DNA from 2 places in the Paenibacillus nanchangensis genome. Region 2 is predicted to be linked to the other one. Evidence: riboswitches for the same ligand, from Rfam matches in the RefSeq annotation. Region 2 holds a riboswitch; the other holds the start of a gene.

Region 1 (5,302 bases), on a different contig from region 2:
GACAACGGGGAAATGGCTCCAATGTTCCATCGGTGCCTCTCTTTTTATGTGTTCGTGTATTCCGCGGCCGATTATCTGGCAGGAGAGCGGGTTGTTATTCCGGGTAAAGGCACTCATGGCTACGTAATCGAGCTTCCGCACGAGGTGCTGCCGCTCCGCAACTACGTCAACGTTATTCATTCATCCAATACTTCGGTCAAAAAAGTCCCGCCGAAAGACCGGCTTACGCCTGATGAAATGAACCGGGTGCTGGCTGAGTTTATGGGGGACTGAACGGCAGAACCGCGCGTAAGCCCCCGCCCTGCTGCGGAATTCGGAAGGAAGGCGATCTTGCTTCGTAACACAGAGATAAAAGCTATTAAAAAAACCTAAGGAAAGGAGTGCCAAGCGTGGACATTAACCAGCTAATCAAGGAGCGGTCGCTCCGGGTAGCCGTCATTGGTCTCGGCTATGTCGGTTTGCCGATGGCGGTCGAAATGGCTGAAGCGGGATACACAGTATACGGCATCGATATCCACCCCGGTAAAATCGCTTCGCTGCGGAGCAAACGCTCCTATGTCATCGACGTGCCGGATGAAGCGCTCCAGCCTCTGATTGGGAGTTTTCTGTTTCCCGGCACTGACTTTTCAGTTCTCGCGCAGGCGGAGGTTGCCGTCATCTGCGTGCCGACCCCGCTGGACCTCAACAACCGGCCGGACGTCTCTTACATTCGGAGCGCCGTAGACGGCATCCTCCCTTATCTGCGCCAGGGAACGCTCGTTATCCTGGAAAGCACCACTTATCCGGGAACAACGGAAGAGCTTGTGAGCGGTGCGATTGCCGGGCGAAAAAGCTGGACGGTAGGCCAAGATTTCTATGTATGTTATTCTCCGGAACGGGTTGATCCGGGAAGCACCGCTTACCAGATCCGGAATACGCCGAAGGTGATCGGCGGCAGCACTCCCGCCTGCCTGGCGGCCGGAGCGGCTTTTTACGGCTCCTTTCTCGAGCGTGTCGTGCCGGTGCGTTCCACCGCTGTAGCAGAAGCGGCAAAGCTGTTCGAGAACACGTTCCGCAGCGTCAACATCGCGCTTGTGAACGAACTGACGCCAGTCTGCGAGCAGATGGGCATCGATATATGGGAGGTGCTGGATGCGGCGGCGACCAAGCCGTTTGGATACATGCCGTTTTATCCGGGACCGGGGATTGGAGGCCACTGCATCCCCGTCGATCCCCTGTATCTGTCCTGGAAATCTGAACAGCTTGGACTGCCGGTGGAATTTATCGGGCTGGCCGACCGGACGCACCGGCTGATGCCCGTCAGGATGGCCGGACGGATCGGGGAACTGCTTCGCAAGGAAGGAAAAAAACTGGAGGGCGCCCGGGTTGTGGTGTCAGGCATCGCCTATAAAAAAGACGTGGATGACATCCGCGAATCCCCCGCCCTTGCCCTGTTTGAGCAGCTTAAGAAACTGGGCGCGGAGGTGAGCTATCATGATCCGCATATCCCTTCATTTGAGCTAGACGGCCAGAGCTGTCATTCCCGTACGGCTGGGCCCGAATTGTGGTCTGCGGCCGATATCGTCGTAATCGCCACGGATCATACAGCTGTCGATTATCAGGAAATGGCTGACCATGCCCCGCTTATTTTTGACACCCGGTACGCAACCCGTTCCTGCCGAGGCGGTAACATTGTCGTTCTGGGCCGTCCGCCCGCTCCGGAAGGAGGAACGCCGGTTGGCCAACAATGACCGGGTAAATGAGCGCTATTACGGGCTGGTGAACTCCGAAGAATCGCACGAGGCTACCCGTGCCCGGATTCACTGGATTTGCCGGAATGCCGCAGGACCGCGCGTGCTCGATATCGGCTGCAGTCAGGGGATCACTCCGATTTTGCTGGCGCGGGAAGGCTGTACGGTCACGGGAATCGATTTGGACTCCGCTGCGATCCGGTATGCCCGCAAGGAACTGCGCAAGGAGTCCCCTCCCGTCCGCAACCGCGTCCGGTTTGAGCTTGTCAATGTAACCGACTTTGAGGCGCCGCCAGCTTCCTACGACACCGTAATTCTGGGCGAAATCCTGGAGCATTTTGCCGATCCGGCACTTCTGCTGGCCCAAGCGCACCGCCTGCTAACGAAAAACGGAGTTGTGCTCATTACCGTTCCATACGGCTACCATCCCTTTTACGACCACAAGCAGACCTTCTATGCCGGCAGCCTGTCTCTCCTGCTTGATCCCTGGTTTGCGGAAGTAAAGCTGGAGATTCACCGGAAATATCTATGCTTCGCCGGCCGAAAAAGAACGGGCTGGCCGAAACGCGGGCCCGATGCCGGGCAGCTGAGACGATGGATGGAGCTGGACTATGAGCAGTTTCCGCGGATTGAGGAGGCTTACCGGAACAAGCTGGACGAACGCAAAGCCGTGCTCGACCGGGCGGTTCAGCGGGTCAGACAGTTGGAGGAGGAACGCAGCGAAAGGAATGAAGATCGGTTGGAGGAAAAATAGACATGGCAAAGCGGATGGACGAAATCGGCGGCAGCGCCGGGTTCAGCCATCCGTTGTTTGCGGAAACGGACATTTCCCCGTTCCCGCAGGTCTTCAAGCGGCTATCGCCGCTGCCCGGCCGGGCCGGGGCAAGGACGTTCGAGCCGCGTTGGCTTACTCTCCGATCAGCTTGCGGTAACCGGCTGCATCCAGCAAACCGGATGCTGCGGACTCAAAGCTGCCGGAAATCTCCAGTTCAAAAATCCAGCCTTCGCCGTACGGCTGTTCGTTCAGCAGCTCCGGCGCGGTTTCCAGCGCTTCGTTGATCCGGGTCACGGTGCCGGATACCGGAGAATACAGCTCGGACACCGTCTTAACGGACTCGATGCTGCCCACACTGCTGCCGGCCTCAATCGCGGCGCCCACTTCAGGAAACTCCACAAACACAATATCGCCGAGCAGATGCTGGGCATGATCCGTAATGCCAACCCGCACGACTTGTCCCGCTTCCGGACGGGCCCATTCGTGTTCTTCGCTGTACAGAAGGTTGTCTAGCACTTCGCTCATTCCTGCCGCCTCTTTTCCAAAGGGTAGTTAGCCACATACTAAGGGATGTGCTTGCCGGGTGTCAATATTTCTGACAGCAAAAATGTTTTTGTGAACTTTTTGCGCCATTTTGATTGACATGGACGCTGCCTTGCCGTTTTAATGGAGGGAGCAAAGCCAATTGGATCAAGCGAATGATGGCACGGGGAGAGACTGCCGGCTTAAGCGCGGCGGCGCCGAAGGAGTAAGCCCGTCAAACGGGTGAATCTCTCAGGCAAAAGGACCTTTGCCGGACGCATCTCTGGAGAGCACCGGACCGGGCGGGCCGCCCGGAATTAGCCGGTCACCAACGGGGAAACCCGCGACAACCGCATTATCCGCGAGAGACAGCATCCATTCGCGGTCAATGGGACACGGACCTCTCTACTTTTACGTCCGGCGGCGCGGGGCAACTCTCAGGTACAAGGGACAGAGCGAAATGTGCGAATAGTCTTAGCGACTATTCCGCTTTTTGCCTGTCTCTTTTTGCGTTCTCTATGAAGCTTTGAAACACACAGACGTTACACTTCGCGCCATGCACGGAAAGGGGAGCTACCGACTTGGAAGCCTTGAAACGAACGCCTTTTTACCCGCTCTATGCCGCTTATCCCGATGCGAGATGCATCGACTTCGGCGGATGGGAGCTGCCGGTCCAGTTTACCGGCATTCAGAAAGAGCATGAAGCGGTGCGTACCCGCGCCGGCCTGTTCGACGTCTCCCATATGGGCGAATTTTATGTTACCGGCGCCGGGGCCGAGGCGTTTTTGCAGCGCATGACAACCAACGACGTCACCCGGCTGGGTGACGGGCAGGCCCAATACACGCTCCTCTGCAACCCTGAAGGCGGGACGGTGGATGATCTGCTTGTCTACCGGCTCGGCGAGGAACGTTATCTGCTTGTCGTCAACGCCTCAAATATCGGCAAGGACTTCGAATGGCTGCGTTCGCATCTGGAAGGCGGCGTACAGCTGGAGAACCGCTCGGACGATACGGTGCTGCTGGCGCTTCAAGGACCGCTGGCCGAACAAATCTTGTCCGCCGTGACGGACACCGATCTGCAGGCGCTGAAGCCGTTCCACTTTGTGGAGCGTGCCGCCGTCTGCGGCACGGAGGTGCTGCTGTCGCGCACCGGTTATACCGGCGAAGACGGATTTGAGCTGTACGCGCCGGTTCAGGCTGCGCTGGCCCTTTGGAACGGGCTGCTGGAAGCGGGCGAACCGCTTGGGCTTACCCCTGCGGGGTTGGGCGCGCGGGATACGCTGCGGTTTGAGGCAAAGCTGCCGCTGTACGGCCAGGAGTTGTCCCCGACTATTTCCCCGCTGGAAGCGGGGCTGGGAATATTCGTGAAGCTGGACAAAGGTGATTTCATCGGCCGCGAAGCGCTGTCGAAGCAGAAGGAAGCTGGCGTACCCCGCAAGCTGGTTGGTCTGGAGATGATTGACCGCGGCATCCCGCGCCCGCATTATCCCGTTTATGCGGACGGCGTCCGCATCGGCGAAGTGACGACCGGCACCCAGTCCCCGACGCTTAAACGGAATCTGGGACTTGCGCTGGTGGATGCGGCTTATGCCGCCATCGGCACCAAGCTGTCCGTGGACATTCGCGGTAAACAGCTGCAGGCGGAAGTCGTTAAAGCTCCGTTTTACAAAAAAACGCAAGGAGGCGCCTCCCAATGACCCATCGTTATCTGCCCATGACCGGCGAAGACCGGGCCGAAATGCTGCGCACCGTAGGCGTCGCTTCGGCCGAAGAGCTGTTCGCCGATATTCCCGAATCCGTCCGTTTCCGCGGACGGCTGGAGGTATCCGAAGCGCTTGACGAATACAGTCTGCTCCGCCATATGCGGGAGCTTGCGGACCGGAATGCGGATTTTGACCGGTACGCCAGCTTTCTCGGCGCGGGCCTGTACGATCATCATATCCCCGTAGTCATCAATCATGTCATTTCCCGTTCCGAATTCTACACCGCCTATACGCCGTATCAGCCCGAAATCAGCCAAGGCGAACTGCAGGCGATCTTTGAATTTCAGTCTTACATCTGCGAGCTGACCGGAATGAAGGTCGCCAACGCCAGCATGTACGACGGCGCTACCGCGCTGGCTGAAGCCGCCGTGCTGGCCTCCGGCGCCGCCAAACGCAAAAAAATCATCGTTTCCGCCGCCGTCCATCCCGAGTCCCGTCAAGTGCTCCGCACGTACGCGAATGCCTGGAGTCTTGAGCTGGTCGAAGTCGGCTGCCTGGGCGGCGTAACCGAT
Region 2 (5,302 bases):
TACAATTGGAACAAGGGAGCCAAGGAGGTGGCGGCATGAAAACGCTGGGTTTAACGCTGGGCAAATTCGCTCCGCTGCATAAAGGGCATCAGTTTATGATTGAGACGGCGCTGCAGGAGGTTGACGAGCTGATCGTTGTCATCTATGAAACGGCAGTAACCCCTATTCCGCTGCACATCCGGGCGGGGTGGATCCGCAAGCTGTACCCGATGGTCCGGGTGATCGAGGCTTGGGACGGCCCGGACGGATACTCCGACGACCGCGAGCATGAAATCCGGGAGGAGCAGTACATTTTGGGCCTGCTGCAGGGAGAGCAGGTGACGCATTTTTATTCCAGCGAGTTCTACGGCGAGCATATGAGTCTTGCGCTTGGGGCGGCGGACCGGCGGGTGGATGAAGCGCGGGAACGGGTGCCGGTGTCGGCCACGATGGTTCGTTCTGATCCTTACCGGTACCGGCAGTATGTGAGCGATGTCGTCTACCGGGACCTGATCACAAAAGTGGTGTTTGTGGGCGCAATGTCCACCGGCAAATCCACGCTTACGGAAGCACTGGCGATGCGGTACCATACGGCTTATGCGAGCGAATACGGGCGCGATTATTGGACGGAGCATCAGGTGGACCGCCGGATCGGGCTGGAGGCGTTTGATGAAATCGCCGTAGGCCATATCGAGCGGGAGGAGCAGGCGCTGCTCCAGGCGAACCGGTATCTTTTTGTGGATACCAATGCGATTACCACGTACATGTTCGCCCAGGATTATCATGGCAGAGCCCCTGAGCTTCTGACTCGGATTGCGCTGGAGAATGCGCAGCGGTATGACCTGTTTTTCCTGTGCGGCGACGACATCCCGTACGACGATACCTGGGACCGGAGCGGGGACCAGAAACGTCATGTTTTTCATAAACAGATTATTGCGGATTTAAAAGAACGGCGGATTCCTTACATTACGCTGCGGGGTAGCCTGGAGGAACGGATGAACAAGGTGGATGAAGTGCTGGCCGGGTTTACGCCTTATTCCAATTATTTTGGCGAGCGGCGGGGTCTGACACGGCGTGGTAATTAATGTTATTGACAAAATACCAGAGCGGGACTAATATTGAAAAATATTTAAGCGAGCTTCATCGCACGATTACAACTAAATGATTACAAGCTATGATTGCTATGGATCACACTATAGCAGGAGCAGCTTCTGGAGAGACCGCGTTTTGCGGCGCCGAAGGGTTCATAATCTCAGGCAAAAGGACAGAAGAGTATTAAATAATCTATTCGTTTTCCGGGCGGCCGCCGGGGTGCGATGGATTTTATTTATTATTCTTATGACCATGAGATTGGAGCGCATCCAATCTCTTTTTTTATTCTCCGGAAACTTTGTTCAATGTTTCACAATCAGGGATTGTCCGATTTTTAAGGGGGAGTTTGATGTGGCAGCGCAAGAGCTAAAAAGAGATTTGGAGAACCGGCATGTACAGCTTATCGCGATTGGGGGGACGATCGGCACCGGGTTGTTCCTTGGATCGGGAAAAGCGATTCAGCAGGCAGGGCCGTCCATCATTTTTGCATATCTGATTATTGGAATTGCCGTGTTTTTTGTAATGAGGGCGCTGGGGGAACTGCTGCTGTCCAAGGCAGGCTATCAATCCTTTACGGATATCGCCGAAGATTATCTCGGGCCGCGCGCAGCGTTTATAACGGGCTGGACCTACTGGTTCTGCTGGATCATGACGGCCATGGCCGATGTGATCGCGGTTGGGGTATACGTGCAGTACTGGTTCGATATTCCGCAGTGGGTGCCCGCCGTCATCTGTCTGGTTATTTTGCTTGGACTCAACTTATTGACGGTTAAAAACTTCGGAGAACTGGAATTCTGGTTCGCTCTGATCAAGGTGGTGACCATTCTCGCGTTAATTGCGATCGGCATTGTTTTGCTGGTGATCGGATTCAAGACCGATACGGGGACGGTTACGCTGAACAACCTGTGGGAGCACGGGGGATGGTTTCCGAACGGGGTATCCGGGTTCCTGCTGTCCTTTCAAATGGTGGTGTTTGCCTTTGTTGGCGTGGAGCTGGTGGGGGTGTCGGCAGCGGAAACGGCCAATCCCGAAAAAAACATCCCGTCGGCGATCAATAAAATCCCGCTGCGGATTCTCTTTTTCTACGTCGGAGCGATCATTGCTCTGCTGAGCATCAATGCATGGACGGAATTGAGTCCAGCCGAAAGCCCGTTTGTAAAAACCTTTAATCTGGTCGGGATTCCGATCGCGGCAGGCATCATTAACTTTGTGGTCTTGACTTCGGCGGCTTCCGCCTGCAACAGCGGGATGTTCTCCACCAGCCGGATTCTTTATAATCTGGGCAAAAACGACCAGGCTCCAGCTGCTTTTGCCAAATTGAACAAAAACCATGTACCCAGCAACGCCTTGTTTGTATCCACAGTAGTGGTGTCGGTGGGGGCGCTGCTGAGCAAGCTGATTCCCGGGCAGGCCTTTGGGATCGTGACGACGATCAGTGCGATTTGTTTTATCTGGGTGTGGAGCGTTATTCTGGTGTGCCATGTGCGGTACAAGAAAACGAAACCCGAGCTGCAGGCGCAATCCAAATTCAAAGCTCCGTTTACGCCGTTTATCAATTATGTGGTGTTGGCGTTGTTTGCAGCCATCCTCATTATTATGCTGTTTGCCGAGGAGACGCGGCCGGCCCTGCTGCTGACCCCGGTGTGGTTTATTCTGCTGCTTATTCTCTACTCGGCGAACCGGAAGAAGCGGGCGAGAATCACTAATAGCAGCCCTGTCGTTCCTGCCAAACCAGCGGGCCATTAATCCCAGCCGAAGGAGATAAAAAAGAAGACGGTAACTGGCTCTGGTTGCTGTCAAATTGTCGAGAGACCCCGGGGCATTTTACCGCCTTGGGGTTTCTTTCATCTTCACAAAGCAAATCAAAAACCCCGGCAAATTTGCCCGGGGGTAAAATTATCGTATTTAGTTGCACGCAAAGAAAATTTGTTATATGATCGAAGAACGTATCAACAACAATATAACGAACCAAGTATTTATCATTTTATTTACATTTTAATCTTACCACGCGGCATCAGGGTTTGTCAAACTTTCTTTTGCCTCAAAAAAAATGAATAAAAGGGGTGCGGGCAGGAAGATGATCAACGCGGAAGAATGGAAGCGGGAGCAGGACCGGCTGGATGAGGTAATGGCAAAGCTGCGGTCAAGGCTTGCTGAACTGGAGCCCGAGGTTAGCGGGCTGCACAGTCAGGTAACGGAATTCCGCAGGCAGTTTTGGGAGGAGGTTACTGTCAATACCGGCACAGATGAAGATTTTGAAGAAACATTCTACAGCATCCGGCAGCAGGAAGCGTTGTTGTCGGAGCGGGAGCGGAGCCACAGGCTGCGCTTGCAGCAGTGGAAAAACTTGAACCGGCTGCAGTCCTCTCCTTATTTTGGACGCATTGATTTTCAAGAGGAAGGCACAAGAACCAGCGAGCAGGTCTACATCGGTGTCTCCTCTTTCGTCGATACGGACGGGATGAATTTCCTGATTTATGACTGGCGGACGCCGATCGCAAGCATGTACTATGACTACTCTCCGGGTGAAGCCCAATATGAGACGCCGGGCGGAACGGTCTCCGGGACGATGCAGCTGAAGCGGCAGTACCAGACGCGCGGCGGACAGCTGCTGAATGTCTTCGACACCAGTGTCACGATTGGCGACGAGTTGCTGCAGCAGGTGCTTGGCAAGGGTGCTGACAATCAGATGAAAAGCATCGTCGCAACGATTCAAAAGGAACAAAACGCCATTATCCGCGACGACAAAAGCCGGATGCTCATCGTGCAGGGCGCAGCCGGCAGCGGCAAAACCTCGGCGGCGCTGCAGCGGGTGGCCTATCTGCTGTATACGCACCGGGAGCGGCTGAAGGCCGATCAAATTGTGCTTTTTTCGCCGAATCCGATGTTTAACAGCTATGTCTCGACGGTTCTTCCCGAGCTTGGCGAAGAGAACATGCAGCAGACTACGTTCCAGGAATACCTGGACCATTGGCTGGGCAAGGCGTTTCGTGTGGAAGACCCGTTTGACCAAATCGAATACGTGCTGTCGGAGCAATCGGATTCAGGGTACGAAGCCCGGCTGGAAGGGATCCGGTTCAAAGCATCGGCAGGTTACCTACAGGCGCTTCGGAACTATGCGGTGTGGCTGGAACGGGAGGGCATGCGTTTTGTCCCCCTGCGTTTCAGGGATCGGGATTTGATTACGGCGCAGCAAATGAAGGATAAGTTCTACAGCTATGACCCGTCCATTCGCTTGCATAACCGCATTGCCCAGCTGCAGGAGTGGCTGCTGCGCGAGCTTAAAGTGCTGGAGAGCAAAGAGCGGGAAGCCGCTTGGGTACAGGACGAATTGGATTATCTGGATAACGACCAATATGTCGAGGCGTACCGTCAGCTGCATAAAGACCGGGGTGTTTTTGATTTTGCCGAGCAGTATGAAGCGGTCCGCGAAAGATTGGACAACCGGAGCAGACCGGATGAAGGCGATTTTGACTATGCCGAACGGGAGGAAGAGCTGCTTAGACGGACTGTTGTTAAGGAACAGTTCAAACCGCTGAAGCGGATTATCAAGCGGTTGGGGTTCATTGATCTGGTTGGACTGTATGGGCAGCTGTTCCAAGAAGAAGCAGCTTACAAGCGGATGACGGAGGGGGCGGAGGTTCCGCCGCTGTGGCCGGAGATTTGCGGACAAACCAAGGTAAAGCTTGCACAGCAGGAGCTGTATTATGAAGATGCAACCCCGTATCTGTATCTGAAAGAGCTGATTGAGGGCGTTCGGACGAATACGGAGGTCCGGCATGTATTTATAGACGAAGGACAGGATTATTCGGTGTTCCAATACGAGTTCCTCAAAAAGATGTTCCCCCGTGCCCGGATGACGGTGCTCGGCGATTTCGGCCAGGCGATTTTTGCCCAGTCGACGGAGCTGCACGGCGAAGCATCGCCGCTCACTCAGCTGTATGGAGAGCCGGATACCCGCCTTATCCGCTTGGTGCGCAGCTACCGGTCAACCCGCGAGATTGTGGACTTCACCAAGTCGCTGCTTCCGGACGGCAAGGAGATTGTTCCGTTTGAACGGAGCGGAGGTAAACCGCAGCTTTATAAAGCTGCCGAAGGCGGAGAACGGGCCGGGCAAATCACGAAGCAGCTCGCCGCACTTCAGGCGGAAGGGCTCGACTCTATCGGGATCATTACAAAAACGGCGGCCGAAGCCAAGGAAGCTTATGAACGGCTGGCCGCCCAAGGCGTC

What was found. Region 2 has a riboswitch for glycine ahead of ACE6ED_RS07630 (amino acid permease). Riboswitches for the same ligand answer to the same signal wherever they lie in the genome.
Region 1: linked by a shared signal. The riboswitch ahead of gcvT (glycine cleavage system aminomethyltransferase GcvT) and the one ahead of ACE6ED_RS07630 (amino acid permease) in region 2 are both predicted to bind glycine.

What each region holds. Positions count from the first base shown of each region.
Region 1 is NZ_JBHOFD010000008.1:54,591-59,892, forward strand. It holds gene ACE6ED_RS07935 (glycosyltransferase) at 1-273, shown strand, start outside; gene ACE6ED_RS07940 (nucleotide sugar dehydrogenase) at 390-1,730, shown strand; gene ACE6ED_RS07945 (class I SAM-dependent methyltransferase) at 1,717-2,484, shown strand; gene gcvH (glycine cleavage system protein GcvH) at 2,638-3,030, opposite strand; glycine riboswitch at 3,204-3,305, shown strand; gene gcvT (glycine cleavage system aminomethyltransferase GcvT) at 3,609-4,724, shown strand; gene gcvPA (aminomethyl-transferring glycine dehydrogenase subunit GcvPA) at 4,721-5,302, shown strand, end outside.
Region 2 is NZ_JBHOFD010000007.1:178,360-183,661, forward strand. It holds gene pnuC (nicotinamide riboside transporter PnuC) at 1-39, shown strand, start outside; gene ACE6ED_RS07625 (AAA family ATPase) at 36-1,064, shown strand; glycine riboswitch at 1,181-1,257, shown strand; gene ACE6ED_RS07630 (amino acid permease) at 1,423-2,817, shown strand; gene helD (RNA polymerase recycling motor HelD) at 3,149-5,302, shown strand, end outside.